3 regions of the Kitasatospora sp. NE20-6 genome follow, and region 3 is predicted to be linked to each of the others. Evidence: riboswitches for the same ligand, from Rfam matches in the RefSeq annotation. Region 3 holds a riboswitch; each other region holds the start of a gene.

Region 1 (9,255 bases), on a different contig from region 3:
GTGGTCCGGGAAGATCTTGCGCAGGTTGGACTTGGCGAGGGTGTAGATCCCCAGCCGTCCGTCCGTCCAGTCAGCGGCAGCCTCGAACTTGTTCGCAGGCTTGGCGCGGGTGCTGGCCGGCTTGGAGGCGCCGGTGGCGGCGCTCTTCGCGGTACTCACGCGCGCTCCCAGAAGCTCGGGCCGACGGGCTCCTGGAAGTCGCCGGTGGCGACCAGGAAGCCCTTCTCGTCAGTGGTGATCTTCAGCTGCGGCAGGGGGTGGCCGGCCGGGCCGAAGATGACGCGCGCGCCGTCCGCCAGGTCGAAGGTCGACTGGTGGCAGGGGCAGAGCGCGTGGTGGGTCTGCTGCTCGTACAGGCTGATCGGGCAGCCGACGTGGGTGCAGATCTTCGAGTAGGCGAGGATGCCCTCGAAGCCCAGCCCGGCGGAGGTCTTGTCCTTCAGGTCCTCCGGAGCGATCCGGACGAGCATCAGCGCGTCCTTGGCGATCTGCTGCTGGAAGTCCTCCTGGTCCTCCTCCAGGCCCTCGGGCTTGGCGAACGTCAGCGAGCCGACCACGATGTCCTCGGGCTTCATGGGCTCGTTGGTGTTCATGTTGATCAGGGGGAGGGGCTTGGCCGGGGTGGCCGCGATCCAGCCGGTGTGCTGCAGCTTGTCCTCGGGCAGCGGGCCCAGGTCGCGCAGCAGCACGACGCCGGACAGCGGCACCAGGGCCATCGAACCGATCAGGGTGTTGCGCAGCATCTTGCGCCGGCCGAAGCCGGACTCCGCCGCACCCGTCCTGAACTGCTCGATGACGTCGGCACGCAGCTCGTCGTCCGCCTCGATCGCGTGGCGCTCGGCCGGGATCTCGTGGTCGGACATCAGGGTGCGCGCCCAGTGGACGGCGCCCGCGCCGATGCAGAACAGCGCCACGCCGAGGGTCATGCCGAGCGCGAAGTTCAGCGCGCTGATGTGGCCCAGCGGGAAGACGTAGATGATCTTGTCGATGTCGAAGACCACGTACGAGGCGATGAACCCGATCGTGGCGAGCATCGACACGACGAACAGCAGGGAGACCTGCCGCTCCGCGCGCTTGGCGGCGCGCTCGTCGATGTCCGTGCGGCGGGGCTCGTGGGCCGGCAGCCCGGGGTCGGCGAAGGGGTCGCCGTGCGTGGCGACCTCGTGCCCTTCGGAGCCGTGGGACTCCGGCAACTTCTCGTCAGACATCTCGTGGCTCATGACTTCTTGGCCTTGGTGGTGTGGGCGGCGACCCAGATCGCGACGAAGATGAGCAGGCCGAGGCCGAAGATCCAGCCGAACAGGCCCTCGGTCACCGGACCGAGGCTGCCCAGCGCGAGACCGCCCGGGTTGGGCTCATCGTTGGTGTGGCGGACGAACGCCACGATCTGCTTCTTCTGCTCCTCCGGCATCGTCGTGTCGGGGAACGACGGCATGTTCTGCGGGCCGGTCTGCATGGCCTCGTAGATGTGCTTGGCGTCGACACCCTCCAGCGACGGGGCGTACTTGCCCTGCGTCAGGGCACCGCCCTTGCCGGCGAAGTTGTGGCACTGGGCGCAGTTGGTGCGGAAGAGCTCGCCGCCGGCGGACACGTCCTTCGGGTCGGCCGAGGTGTACTGCTCCTTGGTCGGTGCGACCGGGCCGGGGCCGAGCGAGGCCACGAACGCGGCCAGCTGATCGATCTGGGCCTGGGAGTAGATGACCTTCTTCTTGGGCACCTGGGCGCCGGACTGCTGCGCGGGCATGCGGCCCGTGCCGACCTGGAAGTCGACCGAGGCCGAGCCGACGCCGACCAGGCTCGGACCGTCGGAGCTGCCCTGGCCGTCGAGGCCGTGGCAGGAGGAGCAGCCCACGGCGAAGAGCTTCTTGCCCTCGTCGATCGCGAGCGACTGCGAGGAAGTGTCGGCCTGCGCCCGCTCGGCGGGCGCGAACGCGGCGTACAGCCCCCCGGTGGCCGCCAGGGCGAGAAGTAGGACGACCAGCGCCGCCAGTGGGTGGCGCCGTCGTGCGGAGAGCTTTTTCACGGATTACCCCGGTGTCAGGATCTGGTCGGCTGGTGGCTGCGCCCGAGGGACACCGGTCTGCTCGGGGCCGGTGCCCGGGTGGGGCGCGGACCGGTCGGCGGGGCGTCCGCGTGAGGGCGGGCGCTGTCTCCGGCCGCGGCCAGCGACCTGATCAGCCTTTACTTGATCAGGTAGATGGTCGCGAACAGGCCGATCCACACGACGTCGACGAAGTGCCAGTAGTACGACACCACGATCGCGGCGGTGGCCTGCTCGTGCGTGAACCGCCTGGCGGCGTACGTCCGCCCCAGGACCAGCAGGAAGGCGATCAGACCACCCGTCACGTGAAGGCCGTGGAAGCCGGTGGTCAGGTAGAACACCGTCCCGTACGGGTCGGAGGACAGCGACAGGCCGTCCACCTTCACGAGCTCGGTGTACTCGAAGATCTGACCGCCGATGAAGATCGCGCCCATCACGAAGGTGATGACGAACCACGAGCGGAGCTTCTTGACGTCACCGCGCTCGGCGGCGAAGACGCCGAGCTGGCAGGTGAGGGAGGAGAGCACCAGGATCGTGGTGTTCACCGAGGAGAACGGCACGTTGAGGGCTTCCGCCTTCTCGTGCCAGAACTCCTGCCCCATGACCGAGCGGAGCGTGAAGTACATCGCGAACAGGGCCGCGAAGAACATCAGCTCGGAGCTCAGCCAGACGATGGTTCCGACGCTGACCAGGTTCGGCCTGTTGACCGCTCCGTGCGCGTGTCCGGTTTCTGTTGCTGTTGCTGTCGCCACGACGGACATTATGTCGGTCCCTTATTCCGTCTTCACGCCGGGGGGTGCTCCTCGGAGTGTCCGGTGCGTGCGGTATGCCCCCCTGGGCTCCGGGGCGGGGGAACCGGGCCGGTGGGTCTGCGCACTGTCCGTTTTCTGACGGTTGTTCGAGACGGGTGAGCGGATGTCCCCCGATCGAGTGAGATCCGCGCGCGGCGGCTTGAGAGAGATCGTGCCAGGGGCTCACCGGGAGGGGTGCACGGGAGTAGCATCCGAGGGAGAACGTGGTCCGGATCACACTGGGCCGTTCGGAACGCGGCACATATTAAGAGGACGAGCACCCGGGAGCAGGGCCCATGGCGCACACGACCGACGAGACGCTCACCGTTCTCGTCTACAGCGACGACCGCAACACCCGCGAGCAGGTCACCCTGGCGCTCGGCCGCCGGCCCGCCGCCGACCTGCCGGAGGTCGGGTACCTGGAGTGCGCGACCACCCCCGCCGTGCTCCGCGCCCTGGAGAAGGGCGGCATCGACCTCTGCGTGCTCGACGGCGAGGCCGTCCCCGCCGGCGGGCTCGGCCTCACCCGCCAGCTGAAGGACGAGATCTACGGCTGCCCGCCGGTGCTCGTCCTCATCGGCCGCCCGCAGGACGCCTGGCTCGCCGCCTGGAGCCGGGCCGACGCCGCCATCGCCCAGCCGGTCGACCCGATGGCCCTCGCCGAGGCCGCAGCCACCCTCCTGCGCGCCCGGATCGCCCGGCGGACCCCCGCCCACCACTGACCGCTCCCGGCCGGCCGGAGGGCCGTCTCACCAGGAGAGAAGGGGCGGCCGGATCGGCCCGGCCGCCCGCCCGTGCTCGCTAGGCTGGCTCCATCCCTGTTTCGGTACCACCGGATGAGAGCTGGAGTCGGCCATGGTGAACGTGAACCCTGCGAACGGCGGCAAGGACCCCGTGCAGGTGGTCCGCACCTGGCCGGATCTGCTGACCTCGCTGCTCGCCGGCCAGGACCTCACCCGGGCCGACACCGCCTGGGCGATGGACCGGATCATGGCCGGCGAGGCCGTGCCCGTCCAGGTCGCCGGCTTCATGGTCGCGCTGCGGGCCAAGGGCGAGACGGTCGAGGAGATCGGCGGCCTCGTCGACGCCATGTACGCGCACGCCGAACCGCTCGACATCCCCGGCCCGGCGGTCGACATCGTCGGCACCGGCGGCGACCGGGCGAAGACGGTCAACATCTCCACGATGTCCGCGATCGTCGCCGCCGCGGCCGGGGCCAAGGTCGTCAAGCACGGCAACCGGGCCGCCTCCTCCGCGAGCGGCTCCTCCGACGTGCTGGAGAAGCTGGGCATCAGCCTCGACCTCGACGCCCGGCAGGTCGCCGCGGTCGCCGAGGAGGTCGGCCTCACCTTCTGCTTCGCCGCGAAGTTCCACCCCGCGATGCGGCACGCCGCCCCGGCCCGCCGCGACCTCGGCGTGCCCACGGCCTTCAACATCCTCGGCCCGCTCACCAACCCGGCCAAGGTCACCGCCCACGCCATCGGCTGCTTCGACACCCGGCTCGCCGGGCTGATCGCCGGCGTGCTCGCCCGGCGCGGCGCCCGCGCCCTCGTCTTCCGCGGCGACGACGGCCTCGACGAGCTCACCGTCTCCACCACCTCGCACGTGTGGATCGTCAAGGACGGTGCCGTCACGGAGACCGCCTTCGACCCGCGGGACGTCGGCATCGAGCTGGTCGGCATCGAGGCGCTGCGCGGCGCGGACGCCGAGTACAACGCCGCCGTCGCCCGGCGCCTCTTCGCCGGCGAGCGCGGGCCCGTCCGGGACGCCGTCCTGCTCAACACGGCCGCCGCCCTCGTCGCGCTCGACCTCACCGACGCGCCGCTCACCGGGCAGCTCGCGGCCGGCATCGAGCGGGCCGCCGCGGCGATCGACTCCGGAGCCGCCGAGGCCACGCTCAAGCGCTGGGCCGACGCCACCGCGCGCCGCTGACGGAGCCGGCAGGTGCGGGGGCGGCCGCCCCCGCACCTGCCCGGCCTTGACCGCTCCTCAGCTCTCGCCTAGAGTCCTCCACAGGTCATGAGTGGCAGCAACAAGCCCCAGCTTGCTGTCCGGCAACCCTCCGTCCGTGGCGGGGTGCCCTGGGTGAGGACCGGGCCGTGCGGCAAGTCGTCCGCGCGGCAAGCGCGGACCACCGGCGATGCATCCCCGGGGTCCCCACCTCGTGAGGAGCACCGCCATGTCGCTTTCCACCGAACTCTGCGCCCCGCTCGCCGTCCTCGGCCACGACGTCCAGGTGCCGCTCGCCTCCGGCGAGAAGGTCACCTACGCCGCCCTCGACTACGCCGCCAGCGCCCCCGCCCTCCAGCAGGTCTGGGACGACATCGCCGCGTACGCCCCCTACTACGGCAGCGTGCACCGCGGCGCCGGCTACCTCTCGCAGCTCTCCACCGACCTCTTCGAGCAGAGCCGCCGCACCGTCGCCGACTTCCTCGACCTGCGCGACGGCGACCAGGTCGTCTTCACCCGCGCCACCACCGACTCGCTCAACCTGCTCGCCGGGGCGCTGCCCGCCGGCACCCGCGTCTACGCCTTCGAGACCGAGCACCACGCCTCGCTGCTGCCCTGGCGCCACGCCGGCCTGACGGTCGAGTACCTGCGGGCCCCGCGCTCCCGCGCCGAGGCCGTCGCCGCCCTCGACGCCGCGCTCGCCGCGGGCGACCCCGCCGGACCGCGCCTGCTCTGCGTCACCGGCGCCTCCAACGTCACCGGCGAGCTGTGGCCGATCGCCGAGCTCACCGAGACCGCCCACCGGCACGGCGCGCGCGTCGTCCTGGACGCCGCCCAGCTCGCCCCGCACCACCGGCTGTCCGTGCGCGACCTCGGCGTCGACTGGGTCGCCTTCTCCGGCCACAAGCTGTACGCGCCGTTCGGATCGGGCGTGCTCGCCGGGCGCAGCGACTGGCTGGACGCCGCGGAGCCGTACCTCGCCGGCGGCGGCGCCAGCCGGACCGTGGCCCGCGAGGAGGACGGCTCCGTCGCCGTCGAGTGGCACCGGGGCCCGGCCCGGCACGAGGCCGGCTCGCCCAACGTCATCGGCGCCTACGCCATCGCCTCGGCCTGCCGCGCGCTGACCGCGGCCGGCTTCGACGCGCTGGAGGCCCGGGAGCAGGCGCTCGTCGAGCGGCTCACCGCCGGACTCGCCGGGATCCCGGAGGTGAAGGTGCTCAACCTCTTCGGCGAGGGCTCGGCCCGCGTCGGGGTGCTGTCCTTCGTGGTCCGCGGCTGGAACAGCTCGCACTTCTCGGCGGCGCTCTCCGCCGAGTACGGCATCGGCGTGCGCGACGGCCTGTTCTGCGCGCACCCGCTGGTGCGCACCCTGCTCGGCGGGGAGGACACGGCGCCGTCCGCGTGCGGTGCGCCCGAGCCCTCGCTGCCCGGCGAGCGCAGCCTCAACGCGATCCGGGTGAGCTTCGGCGCCGGCACGCCCGACGAGCACATCGACCGCTTCCTCGCCGCCGTCCGCGCGCTCGTCACCGACGGCGCCCGCTGGACCTACCGCAACGAGGGCGGCCGGTGCGTCGTCGACACCGCGGCCTGACCTACTCGTCCAGGCCCAGCGCGAACGCCGCCTCCAGATCGTGCTGCGAGTAGGTGCGGAAGGCGATCTGCGTCTCGGTGTGCTCCACGCCCGGCACCTTGTTGAGCCGGCCGGGGATCACCGCGGCGAGGTCCTCGTGGCGCCGCACCCGCACCATCGCCACGAGGTCGTAGCCGCCGGTCACCGAGTAGACCTCGCTGACGCCCTCGATCGCGGCGATCGCCTCGGCGATCTCGGGGATCCGGTCGACGCTGGTCCTGATGAGGACGATCGCGGTGATCACGGTGCGCGCTCCTGTGTGCTGGGGTGAGGCCCAGCGTATCCGCCGTCAGCTCGCGCGTCTGCCCTGCCGCAGACCCGCCGCCCGCACCGCCAGCCAGCCCGCGCTGAACCCGATCACGTGCACCAGGTACGCCACGCCCGGCACCGCGGACCCGACCGGCCACCACTGCAGCGCGAACCACAGCCCCAGCACCAGCCACGCGGGGAACCGCAGCGGCAGGAACAGCAGCACCGGTACCAGCGTCGTCACCCGCGCCCGCGGGTACAGCCGCAGGTAGCCGCCGAGCACGCCCGAGATCGCCCCCGACGCGCCGACCAGCGCCCGCACCGACTCGTCCGAGCCGGCCTCGGCCAGCGCGTAGCCGTACGTCGCCAGGTAGCCGATGCCCAGGTAGAAGAGGAGGAAGCGGGCCCGGCCGAGCCGCTGCTCCACACCGGGGCCGAAGACGTACAGGAACAGCACGTTGCCGACCAGGTGCAGCCAGCCCGCGTGCACGAAGAGCGAGGTGAGCACGGACAGCACCGGGATCTTGCCCGGGTCCGGGGTCGGCGTGCAGCCCTTCACGACCGGTGGCAGCGCGGCGAGCTGTCCGGCGTCCAGCGGTGCGTGGCCGAGGAGTTCCGCCGGCACCGCACCCCAGCGCTGTGCGAAGCGCTGCTCCGCGCACACCCGGGCGTCGCCGGTGCCGTACACCGGGTTGAGGCCGAAGCTCGGGCCGGCCAGCAGGACGAGCGTGCTGACCGCGATCAGCGCGTAGGTGACGTGCGGGGCACGGGCCGGTGCCGGGGTCGCGGCCTCCGCCCGCCCGCGCACGGGGGCGGGGACGGCCATGACAGCGAGCATTCCTCCCCGGCCGCCGCCCGACACCGGCCGCTGCTGCAAGCGGGTGACCTGTACCGGTGCGCGGACCGGTGACGGCCGCCGGGCCCGTACGCAATAGGCTTGGCCGACCGGACCAGGGACCATCCGAGAGGACCGCCGATGACCATCGCCGCCCCCACTGCCGAGACCCGCTGGCGCTGCACCCTGTGCGGCAACCTGACCCGCTTCGACGTGACCCGCTCGGCCCGGGTGGTGGAGTACCTGCACTTCGACCTGAGCGGCGAGTCGAAGGTGGAGGAGACCGAGGTCCTCAGCGAGACGCTGGAGTCGGTGCGCTGCCGCTGGTGCAACGCCGTCGACCAGGTCGAGCTGGTCGCCCGTCCGGGTGCCGAGGCCGAGGCAGCCGCCCAGGCGGAGGCCGGCGAGGGCGAGCCGCAGGCCTGAGCCGGCGACGGCACGGCACACCCCGGCGGAGCACGCGCACCGCCGGGGCGTGTGGCGCGGTACCCCTCGGGGCACGGTAGACGGGACAATTGCACAGAGCGGTGCATGGGCGCAGCGCGGTGCATTCGAGGGCGGCGGCAGCAGGCCGCGCGAGCCCGGGGAGCAGGATCGGAGCCAGGGACGTGGTGGACGCAGCGAGCGGGCCGTCCGAGCCGCAGGGGCAGCAGCCCGCTGCGGACGGAGGCCTGCCGGACGCGCCCGGCGCCGGGCCGGTGGCCGAGGCCGACGGCACGCCGTCCGAGCAGCTGGACCGCCCGCTGCCCGAGGGCGTGCGCCGCCGCGTGGTCGGCATCGCCGCCGACGCGCTGGGGGCGATCCCGGCCGCCGACCTGCCGTCGGGCCTGCGCCCGTACGCGAAGTTCACCCCCGCCCGCCGCGCGAAGTACGCGGCGACCGCGCTGGCCGCGGCGCTGGACGCCGAACCGTTCTTCCGGGTGCGCATAGCCGAGCGCCTGCGCCTCGGCCAGCCGGAGCTGGCCAGGGCGCTGGAGGCCGGGACGGTGCCTGCCGCCGCCGACCCGATGGACGTCGCCGCCGCCGCCTACCTGCTGCGCCCCGAGGGCTGGAGCCGCCTCGTCGCCGACGCCGGCCACGAGGTCGAGCGGGCCGACGCCGAGGGCGCGGCCGCCGAGGCGGCCCGGATCGTGGAGAAGCTGCAGGGCGAGCTGGCCGAGGTCCGGGCGGCGGCGCGCGCCGACCTGGAGCGCCAGCGCGCGGAGTCGGAGGGCGTGCGCCGGGAGGCCGAGTCGCTGCGCAAGCGCGTCCGCTCCCTGGAGAGCGACACCCGGCGGGCCCAGGCGGAGACCCGCAAGGTGCAGGCCGAGCTGGACGGCGTCCGGACGGCGTCCGCGGCGGAGCGCAGTGCCGCGGACGGCGAGGCCCGGCGGCTGCGGCACCGCATCACCGAGCTGGAGACCGCCTCGGAGGCGGGCCGCCGTTCGGCGCGCGAGGGCCGCAGCGTGGAGGACATGCGGCTGCGGCTGCTGCTCGACACGGTGCTGCAGTCGGCGCAGGGCCTGCAGCGGGAGCTGGCGCTGCCGGTCGCCCAGCTGCGGCCGGCGGACCTGGTGGACGCGGTGGAGCCGTCCTCGGCGAACCCGCACGACGTGGCCCGCCGGGGTCTGGCCGAGGACGACCCGGCCCTGCTCGACCAGCTGCTGGCGATTCCTCAGGTGCACCTGGTGGTGGACGGCTACAACGTCACGAAGACCGGCTACCCCGCGCTGCCGCTGGAGCAGCAGCGGCTGCGGCTGCTGGGCGGGCTGGCCATGCT
Region 2 (9,255 bases), on a different contig from region 3:
CGACCAGGTCGCCGCCGACCGGCTCTACCCCGCCACCGACGTGCTCTCCATCGACACCCAGGCCGGCATGATCGACGCCTTCGCCCGGGCCGGCCAGGTGCTGGGCAGCCAGTACGGCATCCCGTTCGTCGCCTCGACCCGCGTCTTCTTCTACAACCGGACGATCTTCGAGAAGGCCGGCATCGACCGACCGCCCACCACCTGGGACGAGCTCAAGCGCGACGCCGAGCTGATCCGCTCCAAGGTGCCCGGCGTGACCCCGTACGCGCTGCCGCTCGGGCCCGAGGAGGCGCAGGCGGAGTCCATGATCTGGACGATGGGCGGCGGCGGCGCCCTCGCCGACAACGCGGGCAACTACACCGTCGACAGCCCGCAGAACCAGGCGACGTTCGCCTGGCTGCGCACCAACCTCGTGGCCAGGCACCTCACCTACGCGGACCCGGCCACCACCGACCGCAAGACCGCCTTCAACGACTTCGCGGCCGGCAAGGTCGCGATGCTCAACGGCCACCCCGGCCTGATCAGCAAGGCCACCGCCGCCCGGATCGACTACGGCACGGCCGCCGTCCCGCGGCGCGACGCCTCCGTGAAGCCCGCCTCCTTCGGCGTGGCCGACTGGATCATGGCGTTCAAGGCCAACGGGCACCGGAGCGAGATCAAGAAGTTCCTCGGATTCCTCTACCGCACCGACAACCAGCTCGCCTTCGACGAGCAGTACAACCTGCTGCCGGTCACCCAGGACACCCGCGCCGAGATGACCGGCAGCGGCAAGCACAAGGACCTCACCGAGTTCCTCAACGCCCTGCCCACCGCCAACTTCTACCCGTACGGCGACCCGTCCTGGGACAAGGTCAGCGGCCTGGTCAAGCAGCAGATCGGCGGCGCCGTGAAGAGCGACGGCGCGGGGGCCCTCACGGCCCTGCAGACCGCCGCGGCCGCCGAGGCGGGGCGCTCCCGCTGACTCCCGGCCCCGGCTCCCCGGGTCGCCGGGGCCGCGGAGCCGGGGCCGGGCACCACCCGGTCAGGACAGCGTCAGCGCGTACGCCTTGCGCAGCGTCTCGTGCACCGTCCACGTGGTGCGGTCGCCCGCCCGCAGGACGGCGGCGTCGCCGGGCCCGACCTCCAGGGTCGGGCCGCCCTCGACCTCGATCGTGGCCCGGCCGCTCAGCACCACGAACATCTCGTCCGCCTCGGTGTCGGTCACCACGCCCGGGGTGATCTGCCACAGGCCGCGCAGCTCGCGGCCGTCCGGGGAGGTCCACAGCACGCGGCCGGTCACCTCGGGGGAGCCGGAGACGATCTGCGCCGGGTCGAGCGGTTCGGGCTCCAGCCCGGCGTCGGGGACGTGCAGGACGAAGGTCATGGCCCGACGCTAACCGCGGCGCCGCCCCGGCGGGTGCGGCAGAGTGTGTCGCACCCGCACGGCACAATGACACCCCGTAAGGGGAGGTGGCGATGACCGAGCTGACCGAGCGCGAACAGGCCGTGCTCGCCCTGGAGGCCCGCCCCTGGCGGACGGCCGGTGCCAAGGAGCGCGCCGTCCGCGCGGAGCTCGACCTGTCGGCGACCCGCTACTACCAGCTGCTCAACGCCCTGCTGGACCGCCCCGAGGCGCTCGCCGCCGACCCGGTGCTGGTCAACCGGCTGCGCCGGATCCGCGAGCGCAGGCGCGCCGCGCGCTGACGGTGTCCGGCCGCCGGGCCTGGGTACGGTCCCAGGCATGGGCATTCCTGAGCACCTCGTACCGAGCACCCCGGCCGGCCGGGACGGTCTGGCGGCACTGCGGGCCGACCCCGGCGGGGCCGTGCTGGCCTTCGACTTCGACGGCACGCTCGCGCCGATCGTCGCCGACCCCGACGCCGCCCGGGCCCACCCCGCCGCGGCCGCCGCGCTCGCCGCGCTCGCGCCGTTCGTCGACGCGGTCGCCGTGGTCACCGGCCGGCCCGCGGCGCTGGCCGTCGAGTACGGCGGCTTCGCCGGCGTGCCCGGCCTGGAGCACCTGACCGTCCTCGGGCAGTACGGCGCCGAGCGGTGGGACGCCCGCACCGGCGCGCTCACCGCCCCCGAGCCGCCGCCCGGCGTGGCCGCCGTGCGGGCCGCGCTGCCCGCCGTGCTCGCCCGCGAGGGCGCACCCGGGGGAACCTGGACGGAGGACAAGGGCCGCGCACTGGCCGTGCACACCCGCCGCACCGCCGAGCCGCAGCAGGCCATGGACGCGCTCCGCGCCCCGCTCGCCGCGCTCGCCGCCGAGCACGGCCTGATGGTCGAGCCGGGCCGTTTCGTGCTGGAACTCCGTCCGCCGGGCGTCGACAAGGGCGGCGCCCTGGCGGCCTTCCTCGCCGAGCGGCCCGCCGCCCGCACCGTGGTCTACGCGGGCGACGACCTCGGCGACCTGGCCGCGTACGCAGCCGTCGAGAAGCGCCGCACCGAGGGCCTGCCGGGCCTGCTGGTGTGCAGCGGTCCCACCACCGGCGAGGCGCCGGTGCGCGAGCTGGCCGACCGGGCCGACGTCGTCGTCGCGGGCCCGGCCGGCCTGGTGGAGCTGCTGGAGGCGCTCGCCGGGGAGCTCAGCGCAGGGCGTTGAGCTGGTCCAGGAACCACTGCTGCGGGGGCAGCGCGGTGGCCGCGGCGGCGAGCCGCTTGGTGCGGTCGGCGCGCTCCCCCGCGGGCATGGTGAGCGCCTGGTGCAGGGCCTCCGCGGTGGCGATCACGTCGTAGGGATTGACCGTGAGCGCGTCCTCGGCGAGCTCGGCGTACGCGCCGGCCTCGCGGGAGAGCACGAGCGCGCAGCCGTGGTCGGAGACCACGGGGATCTCCTTGGCGACGAGGTTCATGCCGTCCCGGATCGGGTTGACCAGGGCGACGTCGGCGAGCCGGTAGGCCGCCAGCGACCGCGGGAAGTCGTCGTTGACGTGCAGGATCAGCGGCTGCCAGGAGGCGGTGGCGAACTCGTCGTCGATCTCGTGCGCGATCCGCTGCACCGCCGCCGTGTACTCGCGGTACTCCGGCAGGTCGTGCCGGGACGGGTACGCGAAGGCGACGTGCACGACCCGGTCCAGCCACTCGGGACGGCTGCGCAGCAGGTGCCGGTAGGCGAGCAGCCCGCGGACGATGTTCTTGCTGAGCTCGGTGCGGTCGACCCGGACGATCGTCCGCCGGTCGCCCACGGCCTCCTGCAGCGCCGCGAGCCGGGCGTCGACGTCCGGCCGGTGCGCGCGCTCCCGCAGGAAGTCGGCGTCCGCGCCGAGCCCGTGCACGCCCAGGTGCGTGGTGCGCCCGGCGTGGGTGACCGTGCGCGCCGCCCGGTCGACGGTGGCCCCGAGCACGGCCTCGCAGCAGTCGGCGAAGGCGAGCGCCCAGCGCTCGGTGAGGAAACCGGCCCGGTCGGCGCCCAGGATGCCGGTGAGCACCTCGGCGGCGACGTCGTCGGGCAGCAGCCGGTAGTACTCGGGCGGCGCCCACGGGGTGTGCGAGAAGTGCCCGATCCGCAGGTCCGGGCGGAGCCGGCGGAGCTGCGCCGGGGCGAGCGAGAGGTGGTAGTCCTGCACGAGCACGGCGGCGCCGGGGGCCGCCTCGGCGGCGAGCGCCTCGGCGAAGGCGGTGTTGTACGCCGTGTAGGAGTCCCACTCGCGGCGGAAGCGGTCGTCGAAGACCGGGCTGACCGGGGTGTCGTACAGCAGGTGGTGGACGAACCAGAGGGTGGAGTTGGCGATGCCGTTGTAGGCCCGTGCGAAGGTGCCGGGCTCGATGTCCAGCATCCGGACGGCCTGGCCGCCGACGTCGTGCCCGGCGCGGTCCAGCCGGCCGTCCGGTGCCTGCCGGGCGGCCGTGCGGTCGGCGTCGCCGAGCGCGGCGCACACCCACACCGCGGACGGGTCGTCGATCGCGGACAGCCCCGAGACCAGCCCGCCGCCGCCTCTGCGGAGGGTCAGGGTGCCGTCGTCCTCGCTGGTGAAGGACACCGGGCCCCGGTTCGAGGCCACCAGGACGGGGGCGGCGCCGGACTGCTGCGGAGGTTCGAACGCGAGATCGGCCATATCCCCTAGCTTGCCGCCGGACCGGGGCGGCAAACCATTCGGCGGCGTTCCGGCCGGGTCGCCGCGCCGGCCGCTCAGCGCTCCCGGTACTCGGCGACCGTCCGCATCGGCGGCCGCTCCAGCGCCGTCACCGGGTGGGTGTGCGCGGTGAAGCCGCTGGTGCCCGGGTCACGGGTGAACTGCGTGAGCAGCGGGTGCACGAGGTCCTCGGCCGCCTTCAGCCGGTCCGCGCGGTCGAGCCGGTCCAGGGCGGTGCGGTAGATCGTGGCGGCCATCCGTCCGAGGGCCTGTCCGTCCTGGTGGCGGTGGTGCCGCACCCCGACGTCGACCTGCGCCAGCGCGTCCAGCCCGGCCGTCCCCAGGGCGTCGACCAGCAGGCCCAGCTCCACCCCGTACCCGGTGGGGAACGGCAGCCGCTCCAGCAGCGAGCGGCGCGCCGCGTACTCGCCGCCGAGCGGCTGCACGAAGCCCGCCAGCTGCGGCCAGTGCATGTTCAGCAGCGGCCGGGCGACCAGCTCGGTGACCCGGCCGCCGCCGGCCGGCACGACCGCGCCGTCGGTCTCCAGCGGCCGGTCGTACATCGCCTTCACCAGCTCGATGCCGGGATCGGTGAGGAGCGGGCCGACGATCCCCGAGACGAAGGCCGGGTCGAACTCGCGCAGGTCGGCGTCGATGAAGCAGACGATCGCGCCGGACGTCGCCAGCAGCGACCGCCAGAGCACCTCGCCCTTGCCGTGGACGGCGGGCAGCCCCGGCAGGATGTCGTCGCGGTGCACCACCCGCGCGCCGGCGGCCCGGGCGGTCTCCGCGGTGCGGTCGACCGAGCCGGAGTCGACCACCACCAGTTCGTCGACCAGCCGGTGGCGCTCCATCAGCTCCTCGCGGATCGCGGTCACGATCTCGCCGACGGTCGGTTCCTCGTCCAGCGCGGGCAGGACCACGCTGACCGTCCCGTCCCGTCCCGCCGCCCGTTTGGCGGCGAGCAGCAGCTCCACCGGGCGATCGGCCGCCGCCCAGGAGCGGCGGCGCAGCCAGGTCGCCACCTCCGGGAGGACGTCGGGACGGGGCAGCTCGGTCACGGTCTCGCTCCTCGTAACTTCTCGTCTCGCGTATCGGACGCGGGGTCTCGGCCCGCAGGCCTTCGGTTACAGTCTTCGTACTGCGGTCGCGCCTTCGCACGCCGGGGTCGCCGCAGCGCAGGACCGACAACTTCACAGAGCTCATCCAGAGGGACTGAGGGAACGGCCCGTCGACGTCCCGGCAACCTTCTCGCAGGGCGGTCACAGGCCCCCGCGGGACAGGTGCCAATTCCGTCCTGTGGCGCGCCCGCGTCACGGGGAAGATGAGGAGAGAGGCCTCCGCCACCATGGCTACCGCTACCCCTGCCACCGTTGACCTCGGCCCCGCCGCCGCGCTGTCCTGTCGCGAGTGCGGCACCCGCTTCCCGCTCGGACCGAGCTTCGCGTGCCTGGAGTGCTTCGGTCCGCTGGAGATCGCGTACGACTACGACGGCTACGACGCCGAGGAGCTCCGCAAGGCCATCGAGGCCGGCCCGGCCAGCATCTGGCGCTACGCCCCGCTGCTCCCCGTGCCCGCCGACGTCGCCGGCAAGCCCAACCTGAACCCCGGCTGGACCCCCCTCGTGAAGGCCGACAACCTCGGCCGTGAGCTCGGCTTCACCGCCCAGCTGCACGTCAAGGACGACTCCGGCAACCCGACGCACTCCTTCAAGGACCGCGTCGTCGCCTGCGCGATCGAGGCCGCCCGCGCCTTCGACTTCACCACGCTCTCCTGCTCGTCCACCGGCAACCTCGCCGGCGCGGTCGGCGCGGCCGCCGCCCGGGCGGGCTTCAAGTCCTGCGTGTTCATCCCGCACGACCTGGAGCAGGGCAAGATCGTCATGGCCGGCGTGTACGGCGGCGCCCTGGTCGGCATCGACGGCAACTACGACGACGTGAACCGCTTCTGCTCCGAGCTGATCGGCGACCCGATCGGCGAGGGCTGGGGCTTCGTGAACGTCAACCTCCGCCCGTACTACGGCGAGGGCTCCAAGACGCTCGCCTTCGAGATCTGCGAGCAGCTCGGCTGGCGCCTCCCGGAGCAGCTGGTCGTCCCGATCGCCTCGGGCTCCCAGCTCACCAAGATCGACAAGGGCCTGCAGGAGCTGATCAAGCTCGGCCTGGTCGAGGACCGTCCCTACAAGATCTTCGGCGCCCAGGCCGAGGGCTGCTCCCCGGTCTCCGCCGCCTTCAAGGCCGGCCACGACGTGATCCGCCCGGTCAAGCCGAACACCATCGCCAAGTCGCTGGCGATCGGCAACCCGGCCGACGGCCCGTACGTCCTCGACATCGCCCGCCGCACCGGCGGCACCGTCGAGGACGTCACCGACACCGAGGTGGTGGCCGCCATCAAGCTCCTGGCACGCACCGAGGGCATCTTCGCCGAGACCGCCGGCGGCGTGACGATCGGCGTGCTCAAGAAGCTGGTCGAGACCGGGCAGCTCGACCCGTCGAAGGAGACCGTCGCCATCAACACCGGCGACGGCCTGAAGACCCTCGACGCGGTCGCCGACTCCGGCCTCACCGCCACCATCCGCCCGACGCTGGAGTCCTTCCGCGCCGCCGGCCTCGTCTGAGCCCCCCTCACCACGTCCGCAAGGAGCACCGTATGAGCGCCACCGTCCGCATCCCGACCATCCTGCGCACCTACACCGGCGGCTCCGCCGAGGTCACCGCCGAGGGCACCACCCTGGCCGCCGTCATCGCGGACCTGGAGCAGAACCACGCCGGCATCGCCGCGCGCATCCTGGACGACGCCGGCAAGCTGCGCCGCTTCGTCAACGTCTACGTGAACGACGACGACGTGCGCTTCGCCGAGGGCCTGGAGACGGAGATCAAGGACGGCGCCAGCATCTCGATCATCCCCGCGGTGGCCGGCGGCTGCTGAGGCCCCGCCACGCGGACGGCCCCGGTCGCACCGGGCCGTCCGCGACGCGTACGCACCACCGGAGCCGCCGCCGGGAACGGAATGCCTTTTTCCGTTACCGGCGGCGGCTCCTGCCGTGCCCGGTGGAATTCGACGGGTCATGGGAGGAGTAGAGTGCCGAACGTGGCAGCGCCTCCCTCCGCGACGTCGCCCCTGAACTGCCGTAATACCCGGAATTCCCCGCGCGGCCGCGCCGGCCGGGCTGCGGGCGCCGGGCGCCCGGGCGGGCCGCAGGCCCCGTCCGCCCGCTGAGACGCCGCACGAAGGGCGCCAGGGCGAATCTGTCAGGCAAGTGTCAGAATTCCTGCAGCGTTATGTCGTGCTGCGCCCGTTATGTCCCGCGCGAATTGCGAAGATATGGCGCTTTCATCCCGTGATATCCCCCGGGATGGTGCGGGAATTCCCAGAAGTTGGCTCTGTTGCACAGGGCTCCTGTCCGGATACATTCAGCCGCGGTCGACGCATTCACCCGCCTGTCGGCCCCCTCCGCGGGGGCTCGTGCGGTGGTCTGCGGCGTACAGGCTGTGCCCAAGGGGGGGTTCCCTCGGGCCGGCCCACCGGACCTGGGAACGCATCCTGCGGACCCGTGAATGGCCAGCACAGCACAAGGGGAGTTCGGAATGGCTCAGGGCACCGTCAAGTGGTTCAACGCGGAGAAGGGCTACGGCTTCATCGCGGTCGACGGTGGTGCGGACGTCTTCGTCCACTACAGCGCGATCCAGATGGACGGCTACCGCACCCTCGAGGAGGGCCAGCGGGTCGAGTTCGAGATCTCCCAGGGTCAGAAGGGGCCGCAGGCGGACATGGTCCGTGCTGCTGCGGCCTGACACTGCGACCTGCGGAGCCCTCGGCTCGTCCCGAGCTGGTGGTCACACCTCGTCTTCGCGAAGGCCCGTACGACACCGTCGTACGGGCCTTCGACGTGTCCGGGCACGGGGTGCGGGCGGTGAATCATCCGGGCGGACACGGCGATCGGGCTTGCACTCGCCATCCGAGAGTGCTAACTATTGGCGTTAGCACTCACAGCATGAGAGTGACAAGCGGACCGGGTCGGTGAGGCCCCGGCGAGCGGTAGGGGAATGGACCCCCGCTCACAGGGCCGTCCGTCGCGGGCACCTCTGGTCCGAGCAGTCGACCGTGTCCCGGAGGACCACTTCTGATGGCCAAGATCATCGCCTTTGATGAGGAAGCTCGCCGCGGCCTTGAGCGCGGCATGAACCAGCTTGCCGACGCAGTGAAGGTCACGCTCGGCCCCAAGGGTCGCAACGTCGTTCTGGAGAAGAAGTGGGGCGCCCCCACGATCACCAACGACGGTGTCTCCATCGCCAAGGAGATCGAGCTCGAGGACCCGTACGAGAAGATCGGCGCGGAGCTCGTCAAGGAGGTCGCCAAGAAGACCGACGACGTCGCGGGCGACGGCACCACCACCGCCACCGTGCTCGCCCAGGCGCTCGTGCGCGAGGGCCTGCGCAACGTCGCCGCCGGCGCCAACCCGATGGCCCTCAAGCGCGGCATCGAGAAGGCCGTCACCGCGGTCTCCGACCAGCTCCTGGCCCAGGCCAAGGACGTCGAGACCAAGGAGCAGATCGCCTCCACCGCCTCGATCTCCGCCGCCGACACCCAGATCGGCGAGCTCATCGCCGAGGCGATGGACAAGGTCGGCAAGGAAGGCGTCATCACCGTCGAGGAGAGCAACACCTTCGGTCTGGAGCTTGAGCTCACCGAGGGCATGCGCTTCGACAAGGGCTACATCTCCGCGTACTTCGCCACCGACCTGGAGCGCATGGAGACCAGCTTCGAGGACCCCTACATCCTCATCGCGAACTCCAAGATCAGCTCGGTCAAGGACCTCCTCCCGCTGCTGGAGAAGGTCATGCAGAGCGGCAAGCCGCTCGTCATCATCGCCGAGGACGTCGACGGCGAGGCGCTGTCGACCCTGGTCGTGAACAAGATCCGCGGCACCTTCAAGTCCGTCGCCGTCAAGGCCCCGGGCTTCGGCGACCGCCGCAAGGCCATGCTCGGCGACATCGCCATCCTCACCGGTGGCACCGTCATCTCCGAGGAGGTCGGCCTCAAGCTGGAGAACGCCGGTCTCGACCTGCTGGGCAGCGCCCGCAAGGTCGTCATCACCAAGGACGAGACGACCATCGTCGACGGTGGCGGCGACAGCGACCAGGTCGCCGGCCGCGTGAACCAGATCCGCGCCGAGATCGAGAACAGCGACTCGGACTAC
Region 3 (9,255 bases):
GCCCTGGACGTGGGTGACCGGGATGCTGCCTGCCCGGTTCCTGATGGCCTGGAGAGGAGTGGTCCACGCGCCGGGGTCGACGTAGGTCGAGCCGGAGACACCGGTGACGGCGTCGGTGCCCGCCGGGCCGATGACGGCGATGGACGCAGGCCCGGCCAGCGGCAGGACGGAGTTGCGGTTCTGCAGCAGGACGGTGCCGTGGACGGCCAGGTCGTGGGCGAGGTCGCGGTGCGCCTGGGTGCTGACGTCGGCGGACGGCGCCGGGAGGGGGTTGTCGAACAGCCCGGCGGCGATCATGGTGGTCAGGATGCGTCGGGCCGCGTCGTCCAGGCGGGCGGCGCTGATGCCGGCGACGAGGCTGCCCGCGGGGATCTGCACACCGCCGGGGCCGAGTCCCGCGAGGTCCATGCCGGCGCGGGCGGCGGCCACCTGGTCGTCCCCGGCCCAGAAGTCGGGCACGGTGTAGCCCTGGAGACCGATGGTCGTCTTGAGGTCGGCGAACAGGGCGGCGTTCTGGACGGCGAAGGTTCCGTTGATCCTGGGGTAGGCCATCATCACCGAGGTGAGCGGCGTGACGGCGACGACCCGGCGGAAAGGCGCCTCGTAGATCTCGTGGAGGGCCCGGTCGGACACCGTGACGTCGACCGACGACCGGTCCGTCTCCTGGGTGTACGCGCCGAAGTGCTTGACCGTGGCGACCACGCCCTGCTGCTGCATCCGCGCCGTGATGCCGGCGGCCAGCGTTCCGGCGAGGTACGGGTCCTCGCCCATGCCCTCGGCCTGTCGGCCGGAGCGCCAGTGCCGGGCGATGTCGATGGTGGGGGCGAGCAGGTTGTTGTAGCCCTTTGCGCGGCCTTCGGCGCCGAGGGCCGCACCCAGAGCGCCGACGCGTTCGACGTCGAACGTCGCGGCCTGGGCGACGGGCACGGGGAACGCGGTGACACCGGTCTCGCCACGGAGGCCCGCCGAGGCGTCGGCCATGGTGAGGGCCGGAATTCCCGAGGAGGCGAGCGGCGCGAAGTCGCAGCGGAGGAGCGCCTCCTTCTGCGCCGGCGTCATCACGGCGAGGAGCTGGTCCGCGCGGCTCTGCGGGGTGGAGCCGGACGCAGTCGCACGGCGACCCGGAACCGCGGCCGCGGGCGCCACGGTGGTGGCCAACGAGATCAGGACGGCTGTGGTGAGGAACGTACGGCGGTTCATGCGACTCTCCAGTCGAGTCTAGTGCCGGCCGACGGCACGGCACGTGGGGGCGTTCCGGACACGTGAGGGTGTTCCGGAGGCATGAGGGTGTTCCGGAGGCATGGAGCGGCACGGGGCTGCCGGGCAGCGCCACGGCGAGCGCGCTGCGGACGCGACGACGGGCGCCCGGCACGAATCGGCACCGGGACGTCGCCTCGTTCGGAGGAGCGCCCGACTGCACGGCGGGGGCACGGAGGGGTGGGGGTGGACCGTCGGCCCGGCAGCCCGGGGCACAGCCGGGACGGGCGCTGCACTCGCACCTGTCGAGTGAAACGTTTCAGCTGTGCGGGAACCTAGAGGCCCCGTGCAGAGCGGTCAAGACTTCCGGCAGCACCTCGGAAATCCGGATCGAACCCTGCCGGAACATCGCCGCCACGAATACCGGCACCCGGAATACCGGCACCCGCGCCGCCGGTGCCGACGCCGTGCAGCGGCGCTTCGAGATCCTCCTGAACCGTTCCGAACGGTGAGGCGCAGCACGCCGGGCCGATCGACCCGTTGACCTTCGGGCCGTGCCGCCATATCGTCTATGCATCAACGATTGATGTACTGATCATATGTCGTGATCCACTCTCGTCGAGACTCCCCCAGCCGCGCGTCCACCGAGGAGGCCCCCGTGCCCTCGTCCCTCAGGTCCTGCCAACTCGCCGTAGTGGGCGGGGGCATAGGCGGGCTGGCTGCAGCACTCGCAGCCGCACGCGCCGGCCGGACCGTCACCCTCGTCGAACGCGCCTCCCGGTTCGGCGAGATCGGCGCAGGCCTGCAACTGGCCCCCAACGCCTCGCTCGCCCTGGAAGAACTCGGCGTCCTGGCCGACGTGCAGCGCACGGCCGTCACACCCCCACGGCTGGTCATGATGGACGCCGTCAGCGGCGCCCAGGTCACCGAGCTCGACCTGCGCAGCCGGGCCTACCAGGAGCGGTTCCGGCACCCCTACCTCGTCACGCACCGCACGGACCTGCACGCCGCGCTCCTCGCCGCCTGCGAGGCCCATCCCCTCGTCACCCTGCACACCGGCCGCACCGTGACCCGCGCCGACCAGGACGGCTCCGGTGTCCGGCTCCACTTCGAGGAGACGCACGAGGTGCTGACGGCCGCCGCCGTGGTGGCCGCCGACGGCCTCCGCTCCAGGCTGCGCCGGGCCCTGGTCGGCGACGGGGATCCCGTCTGTTCCCGCTACGTCGCCTACCGCGGGGCCCTGCCCACGGACCGGATGACGGACCGCATGTCCCGGCACGCACAGTCCGGAGCCGTGATGGTGTGGGCCGGCCCGCGGGCGCACCTGGTCCAGTACCCGGTGCGAAAGGGCGAGCTGTACAACCAGGTCGCGGTCTTCGAGAGCGACCACTACACGCCGGACTCCGACGACTGGGGCACGGAGGCCGAGCTGGAGGAACGCTTCGCAGGCGCCTGCCGGGCGGTCCGGGACGCCCTGCCCCTGGTCTCGCGCGACCGGCGCTGGCCCCTGTTCGACCGGCCGCCTCTCGACACCTGGGTCCACGGGCGGATCGCGCTCCTCGGCGACGCCGCCCACCCCATGCTCCAGTACCTCGCCCAAGGCGCCTGCCAGGCCCTGGAGGACGCCACCGCCCTCGGCCACGCCTTGGGCGAATCCGCCGACCCCGCGAACGCCTTCGCCGCCTACGCCGGGCGACGCCGTGAACGCGCGGCCCTGATCCAGACCAACGCCCGCCGCTTCGGCGAGATCTGCCACCTGGAAGGAGAGGGAGCCGCCCTCCGCAACACCCTCCTCGGCAGCCGCTCCCCGCACGCTTTCGACGACATCTCCTGGGTGTGGACACCGGCCGCCCGCACCGTCGCCGCCATTGCCTGACGAACGACCGCACGGAGGACACGCATGACCGACGACGACGCCTACAAGGCACTGGAGGACCTCGGCGCCGCCCCGCTGTGGCGCTTCTACGGCAACCTCTTCCCCGCCGAACCCCGCAGCCGGGCCGTTCCGCACCGGTGGAGCTGGCAGGAACTACGCCCGCACCTGCTGCACTTCTCGCAGACGCTCTCCCTCGACGAGGCCGAGCGCCGGGTCCTCATGCTCGTCAACCCCGGCCTCACGGACCCACCGGCCACCGTCAACACCCTCTACGCCGGGCTCCAGATCATCCTCCCCGGCGAGACCGCCCAGGCACACCGGCACACCTCCAACGCCTTCCGGTTCGTCCTGGAGGGCAGCGGCGCCTGGACGACCGTCAACGGCGAACCCGTCCACATGGCCCCCGGCGACCTGCTCCTGACCCCCGGATGGCACTGGCACGACCACACCCACCGCGGCGACGCGCCGATGATCTGGCTCGACGCCCTCGACTACCCCCTCGTCAACGCACTGGAGGCAGGCTTCTACGAGAAGTACCCCCAACGCCTGCAGCCGGTCGCACGGCCCGACGACGCCGGCAGCCGGCAGTTCCTGCACGGCCGTCTCACCCCGGCCTGGCTGACCCAGGACGGCCCCAACTCGCCCATCACGCGCTACACATGGGCCGAGACCGCGCGCGCCCTCGACGCCATCGCCGACACGGCCGAGGGCAGTGAGGTCGACGGCATCGTGCTCGAGTACACCAACCCCTGGACCGGTGGCCCCGTCATGCCCACCATCGGCTGCCGGATCCACCGCCTGCGCCCCGGCTTCCAGGGAGCCGGCCGCCGCCACACGGCCTCCACCATTCTCAACGTGGTCCGGGGAGACGGAGCCACCATCGTCGACGGCGTACGACTGGACTGGGCCGAGCACGACACGATCGCCGTCCCCGGCTGGGCCTCCTACCGGCACGTCAACGCCTCCGCCGACCACGACGCCGTCCTCTTCTCCTACAGCGACGAGCCGGTCATGCGCTCCCTCGGCCTCTACCGCACCCAGGCCGCCGACCCCGGCGCCTGACCACGTCCTCACCCGCGCCCCCAGCCCGCCCACAGCCCACCCACAGCAAGGAACTCCTGTGCGCCTCACCCTCTTCCGGCACGACCGGCTCGGCCTTGTCGACGGCGACGACCTGGTCGACGTGACCGAACAACTCGCCGGTCCGGGCCCGTACGGCCCGGCGGGCCCTCTGCAGCGCCACATCGAGCGGGCCGCCGAGGGGCTCACCCTCGTCCCCGACCTCGGCCCCTGCCCCCGCACTCCCCTGACGGAGGCGGCCCTGGAAGCTCCGCTCCCCCGCCCCGGGAAGATCGTCGGCGCGCCCGTCAACTACCTCGACCACAAGGCCGAGATGGAGTACACCACTTCGGTCGCCGACCTCGGGATCTTCCTCAAGGCCAACTCCTCCGTCATCGGCCCGGGGCAGGACGTCGTCCTCCCCTACAGCGACAAGCGGACCGACCAGGAGGGCGAGCTCGGCGTCGTCATCGGCCGCACCGCCTCCCACGTCACCGCCGACGAAGCGCTGTCGTACGTCTTCGGGTACACCTGCCTGCTCGACATCACCGTCCGCTCCGACGAGGACCGCTCCACCCGCAAGTCGTTCGACACCTTCACCCCCATCGGCCCGTGGATCGTCACCGCCGACGAGATCCCCGACCCCGACACGCTCGACCTGCGCTGCGACGTCGGCGGCACCACCCGCCAGCGGACGAACACGGCCGATCTGATCTTCGGGGTGCGCGAGCTCATCGCCTACACCAGCTCGGTCATGACCCTGCACCCCGGCGACGTCATCGCCACCGGCACCCCCGCCGGCGTCGGGCCCCTCGGCCACGGCGACCGTGTCGTGGTCGAGATCGAGCGCATCGGACGGCTGGAGGTCGGCGTGGACGGCTCCCGCGGCACGCCCTACGCCGAACGCCCGGGACGGGCCTCGAAGCGCGCCGCGCAGGACTGACGGCACCTCCGGACACCAGGGCAGTGCCGCCGAAACGTAGACTCGCGGACGGAACGGCCGCGCTCGCGCGGCACCCCTCGGTGGAGGAAGACGAGACCATGGCACGGGCACGCTCACTGGAACTGGACCACTACGTCGGGCACCTCATCCGCCGTGCCGAGCAGGTCCACACCGCACTGTGGGCCACCCACGTGTCACGGGAGATCACCTCCCAGCAGTTCGCGGTCCTGAACGCCCTCGCCCGGCAGCCCGGCATCGACCAGCGCACCGTCGCCGCAGCCATCTCCCTGGACCGCTCGACGGTCAACCACATCGTCCGGAGGCTCACCGACCAGGGCCACGTCACCCAGGTCCGGGACGAGTCCGACCGCCGCCGCACCCTGCTGAACCTGACCCCGAGCGGCAGCCGTCTTCTGGAAACCCTCATCCCACCCGCCGAACGCATCAACGAACGGCTCCTGGAGGCCCTGCCGGAACCCGAACGCGCCACGGCAGTGGACATCCTGCGGAAAATCGCCTGCATGGACGACACCCTTCCGAACGAGGACGCCCGCCCGGCCCGGTGACCGGCCTCCTCCGGTCCCGGCGCAGCGCCGGCAACCACGCGGGGAGCGACGCCGGACTGCGATGTGCGCTGCCGCTACCCGCGGGTGTGTCCGGCCAGCGGCTCCGCCCCGTAATCGGTGGTAACGCCGTGTGGCGATCGCCGGAGAACGGGAGGGTGAGCTCGGCGTCGTCGCCCTCGGCCGGCGTCAGAGCAGGTGCGCGAACTCTCGCGCGAAACGGGCGAGTTCGGTCATCCCGGACGGATCTTGGCGAGTTCTCCCAGGAGTTCGGTGTCCTTCGGGAGGAAGTTCGACAGTCTTCCGCACCACGTCTCCCCGGCGGTACCGGTCTGCGCCCGGCACGCCGGGATCGAGCGGATTCACGACCTGGTGTCCGAACTTCCGGGCATCCGCGGGCCGCACGCCGGCCCGTCCGTTCCGGCTTCCGCCCACTCCCCCTTGACCCGGCCCGAATTGTTGATCTAACTTCGTGCCACGCCACGAGTTCCGGTGTGCAAGCCCTGGCTGGCCGGACAGCAACCCTCCGTCGCGGTGGGGTGCTCCAGGTGAAGGCTCGGCGGGAGACCTCCCGCAAGCGCGCACGACACCGGCACCCGTGCCGGACCGACCCCGACCGGGAGGACGAGGGTGCCCACGGCTCTGTACAGCCGCCGCCACATCGACCTGCTCATGGTCTCCAGCTCCCTGTGTAGCTGAGCACGACAGCACCGTCCGTCCCCGCCGCTGTCCCCGACAGCCCGCGCCGCGGACTTCTGCACGTCCTGTCGCCCCTCAGGCATCGCGCCACCCCGCGTCCGGGTCCGCGTGCGCATCGCATGCGCACGCGCACCGCCGACGCGCCGTCCGCGCATGCCGCCGCACCTGCGAACCCGGAGACCAGCCATGCACGACTCACCTGCCGAAGAAGGCATTCCGACCACGCCCGCGTCAACGCGCCGCCGCAGCCTTGCCACGCTCGCGCTGACCGCCGCCGTCCTGGTCACCGCCGGCGCCTGCACCAGCACCAGGTCCGGCGGGACCGCCTCCGCCGACACCGCCGCCTCCGCCCTGACCATCGGCACCACCGACCAGATCGTCAGCCTCGATCCGGCCGGCTCCTGGGACGCCGGCTCCGGCACCATCCAGGACGAGGTCTACACCACTCTGCTCAGCGCCAGGAACGGCACCTCCGACGTCTCGGCGAACCTGGCCGCCTCCGTCAAGCTGACCGCACCCACCCAGTACACGGTCGCCCTGAAGCCCGGCCTGAAGTTCGCCAACGGCCACGAACTGACCTCGTCCGACGTCAAGTTCAGCTTCGACCGGCAGCTGGGGATCGCCGACAAGAACGGCCCCTCCCCGCTGCTCTACAACCTCGCCTCGGTCGCCGCCCCGGACCCGGCCACGGTCGTGTTCACCCTCAAGTCGGCCAACGACAGCATCTTCCCGCAGGTGCTCTCCACCGGTGCCGGCTACATCGTGGACGAGGAGGTCTTCCCCGCCGACAAGGTCCTCGACGACGACGCCATCGTCAGAGCCAAGCCCTGGGACGGCCCGTACGGCATCACCAGCTACGCGAAGAACTCGCTCGTCTCCTTCCGGGCCAACGACGCCTACCAGGGCCAGCTGGGCAAGCCGAGGACCGCGCAGGTGCGGCTCAAGTACTACACCGACCCGAACAACCTGAAACTGGACATCCAGCAGGGCGGCATCGACGTCGTCTACCGCACCCTGGCCACCGCCGACCTGGAGGACCTGGCCACCAGGAAGGGCATCACCGTCCACACCGGCTCCGGCAACGGCATCCGCTACATCGTCTTCGACCTCAAGACCCAGCCTTACGGCAGCAAGACCGACCAGGCCGACCCCGCCAAGGCGCTCGCCGTCCGGCAGGCCGTCGCCGACTCCATCGACCGGTCCCAACTCGCCTCCCAGGTCTACAAGAACACCTTCGCGCCGCTCTACACCTCGGTGCCGGACGGCATCACCGGGGCCACCCCGTCCTTCAAGGGGCTCTACGGCGACAAGAACGGCGGCCCCTCCAAGGACGCGGCCGCCGCCGTGCTCGGCGCGGCCGGCGTGACCACCCCGGTCACCCTCAACCTCCAGTACAACACCGACCACTACGGCTCCTCCTCGACCGACGAGTACGCCCTGATCAAGACCCAGCTGGAAGCCACCGGCCTGTTCAAGGTCAACCTCCAGTCCACCGCGTGGGCCCAGTACGGCAAGGACCGGGTCGCCGACCTCTACCCGCTCTACCAGCTCGGCTGGTACGCCGACTACCTCGACGCCGACAACTACCTCGGCTCCTTCTTCTCCCGGGACAGCTGGGTCAACAACGGCTACGACGACCCGGCCGTGCAGGCGCTGATCAAGCAGGAGGAGACGGAGACCGACCCGGCCGCCCGCACCCGGCAGATCAAGCAGGTGCAGGACGCCGTCGCCGCGCAGGTGCCGCTGCTCCCGCTGCTCCAGGGCTCCACCGCGATCGTCACCCGCTCCGGCGTGCAGGGCGTGCCCGCCCAGCTGAACAGCGCCTACCGGTTCCGCTGGGCCGAGGTGGGCAAGGGCTGAAGCCGAAGCACCCCGCCCCCGAGAGACGCTGAACCCCGAGAGAATCCGACATGACGCTCGCTCGGTCCCTGAGCGGACGCCCGGAGCGCGGTCGGCCCCTGCTGACCGCGCTCCGCTCGCCGCTGGCCCGCTACCTGGCCGTCCGCTTCCTGCTCATCCTCCCGACCGTCTTCCTGCTGCTCACCGCGGTCTTCTTCCTGATGCGGACCACCGGCGACCCGATCACCACCGCCTTCGGCGACCGGCTCACCCCGGCCCAACTGCAGGAGAAACTGCACGCCGCCGGCTACGACCGCCCGCTGTTCACCCAGTACCTGGACTACCTGCGGCAGACCGCCACCGGCGACTTCGGCCGCACCGCCACCGACAACCAGGCCGTATCCACGGTCCTGCTCACCTACGGCGCAGCCACCCTCGAACTCGCCTGCTACGCCCTGCTGGTGGCCATCGCCGTGGGCGCCCCCGCGGGCATGGCCGCGGCCCGCTTCCGCGACCGCGCCCCGGACGCCGCGCTGCGGCTGGCCGCGATCCTCGGCTACGCCACCCCGGTCTTCTTCGTCGGGCTGCTGCTCAAACTGGTCTTCGCCGTCCGGCTCGGCTGGCTGCCGGTCTCCGGCCGCGCCTCGATCCAGGTGGAACTGGAGCTCCAGAACCAGTCCAGCACCACCGGCCTCTACCTGGTCGACGCACTGCGCAGCGGCGACGGCTCCGCCGTGGCCGACGTGCTGCGCCACGGCGTGCTGCCCGGACTGGCCCTCGGCCTGCTGCTGGCCGGCGTGCTGCTGCGGCTGGTGCGCACCAACCTGATCGTCACCCTGGACGCCGAGTACGTCGAGGCCGCGCGCTCCCGCGGCGTCGGCGGCCTGCGGCTGATCACCCGGCACGCCGCCCGGCCCGCGCTGATCCCGGTGGTCACCGTGCTCGGCCTGCAGATCGCCGGGCTGCTCGGCGGCGCGGTGCTCACCGAGACCACCTTCGAATGGAGGGGACTCGGCTACGAGCTGGCCCACTACCTGACGGTGCGTGACTTCGCCGCGGTGCAGGGCATCGTCGTGCTC

Evidence for each region. Region 3 has a riboswitch for S-adenosylmethionine ahead of SNE206_RS30215 (ABC transporter substrate-binding protein). Riboswitches for the same ligand answer to the same signal wherever they lie in the genome.
Region 1: linked by a shared signal. The riboswitch ahead of SNE206_RS28120 (aminotransferase class V-fold PLP-dependent enzyme) and the one ahead of SNE206_RS30215 (ABC transporter substrate-binding protein) in region 3 are both predicted to bind S-adenosylmethionine.
Region 2: linked by a shared signal. The riboswitch ahead of thrC (threonine synthase) and the one ahead of SNE206_RS30215 (ABC transporter substrate-binding protein) in region 3 are both predicted to bind S-adenosylmethionine.

What each region holds. Positions count from the first base shown of each region.
Region 1 is NZ_BPRL01000048.1:24,097-33,351, forward strand. It holds gene SNE206_RS28090 (cytochrome bc complex cytochrome b subunit) at 1-159, opposite strand, end outside; gene SNE206_RS28095 (Rieske 2Fe-2S domain-containing protein) at 156-1,208, opposite strand; gene SNE206_RS28100 (c-type cytochrome) at 1,217-2,023, opposite strand; gene SNE206_RS28105 (heme-copper oxidase subunit III) at 2,182-2,802, opposite strand; gene SNE206_RS28110 (hypothetical protein) at 3,129-3,554, shown strand; gene trpD (anthranilate phosphoribosyltransferase) at 3,688-4,764, shown strand; SAM riboswitch class IV at 4,848-4,965, shown strand; gene SNE206_RS28120 (aminotransferase class V-fold PLP-dependent enzyme) at 5,012-6,373, shown strand; gene SNE206_RS28125 (Lrp/AsnC ligand binding domain-containing protein) at 6,375-6,656, opposite strand; gene SNE206_RS28130 (rhomboid family intramembrane serine protease) at 6,702-7,487, opposite strand; gene SNE206_RS28135 (hypothetical protein) at 7,638-7,922, shown strand; gene SNE206_RS28140 (NYN domain-containing protein) at 8,168-9,255, shown strand, end outside.
Region 2 is NZ_BPRL01000004.1:66,096-75,350, forward strand. It holds gene SNE206_RS04560 (extracellular solute-binding protein) at 1-961, shown strand, start outside; gene SNE206_RS04565 (cupin domain-containing protein) at 1,022-1,363, opposite strand; gene SNE206_RS04570 (DUF3263 domain-containing protein) at 1,456-1,683, shown strand; gene otsB (trehalose-phosphatase) at 1,721-2,584, shown strand; gene SNE206_RS04580 (trehalose-6-phosphate synthase) at 2,568-4,037, opposite strand; gene SNE206_RS04585 (glucosyl-3-phosphoglycerate synthase) at 4,112-5,116, opposite strand; SAM riboswitch class I at 5,255-5,386, shown strand; gene thrC (threonine synthase) at 5,404-6,672, shown strand; gene SNE206_RS04595 (MoaD/ThiS family protein) at 6,705-6,983, shown strand; gene SNE206_RS04600 (cold-shock protein) at 7,643-7,849, shown strand; gene groL (chaperonin GroEL) at 8,182-9,255, shown strand, end outside.
Region 3 is NZ_BPRL01000055.1:27,568-36,822, forward strand. It holds gene SNE206_RS30190 (glycoside hydrolase family 3 protein) at 1-1,200, opposite strand, end outside; gene SNE206_RS30195 (FAD-dependent monooxygenase) at 1,856-3,073, shown strand; gene SNE206_RS30200 (cupin domain-containing protein) at 3,098-4,135, shown strand; gene SNE206_RS30205 (fumarylacetoacetate hydrolase family protein) at 4,194-5,075, shown strand; gene SNE206_RS30210 (MarR family winged helix-turn-helix transcriptional regulator) at 5,174-5,641, shown strand; SAM riboswitch class IV at 6,117-6,224, shown strand; gene SNE206_RS30215 (ABC transporter substrate-binding protein) at 6,524-8,197, shown strand; gene SNE206_RS30220 (ABC transporter permease) at 8,248-9,255, shown strand, end outside.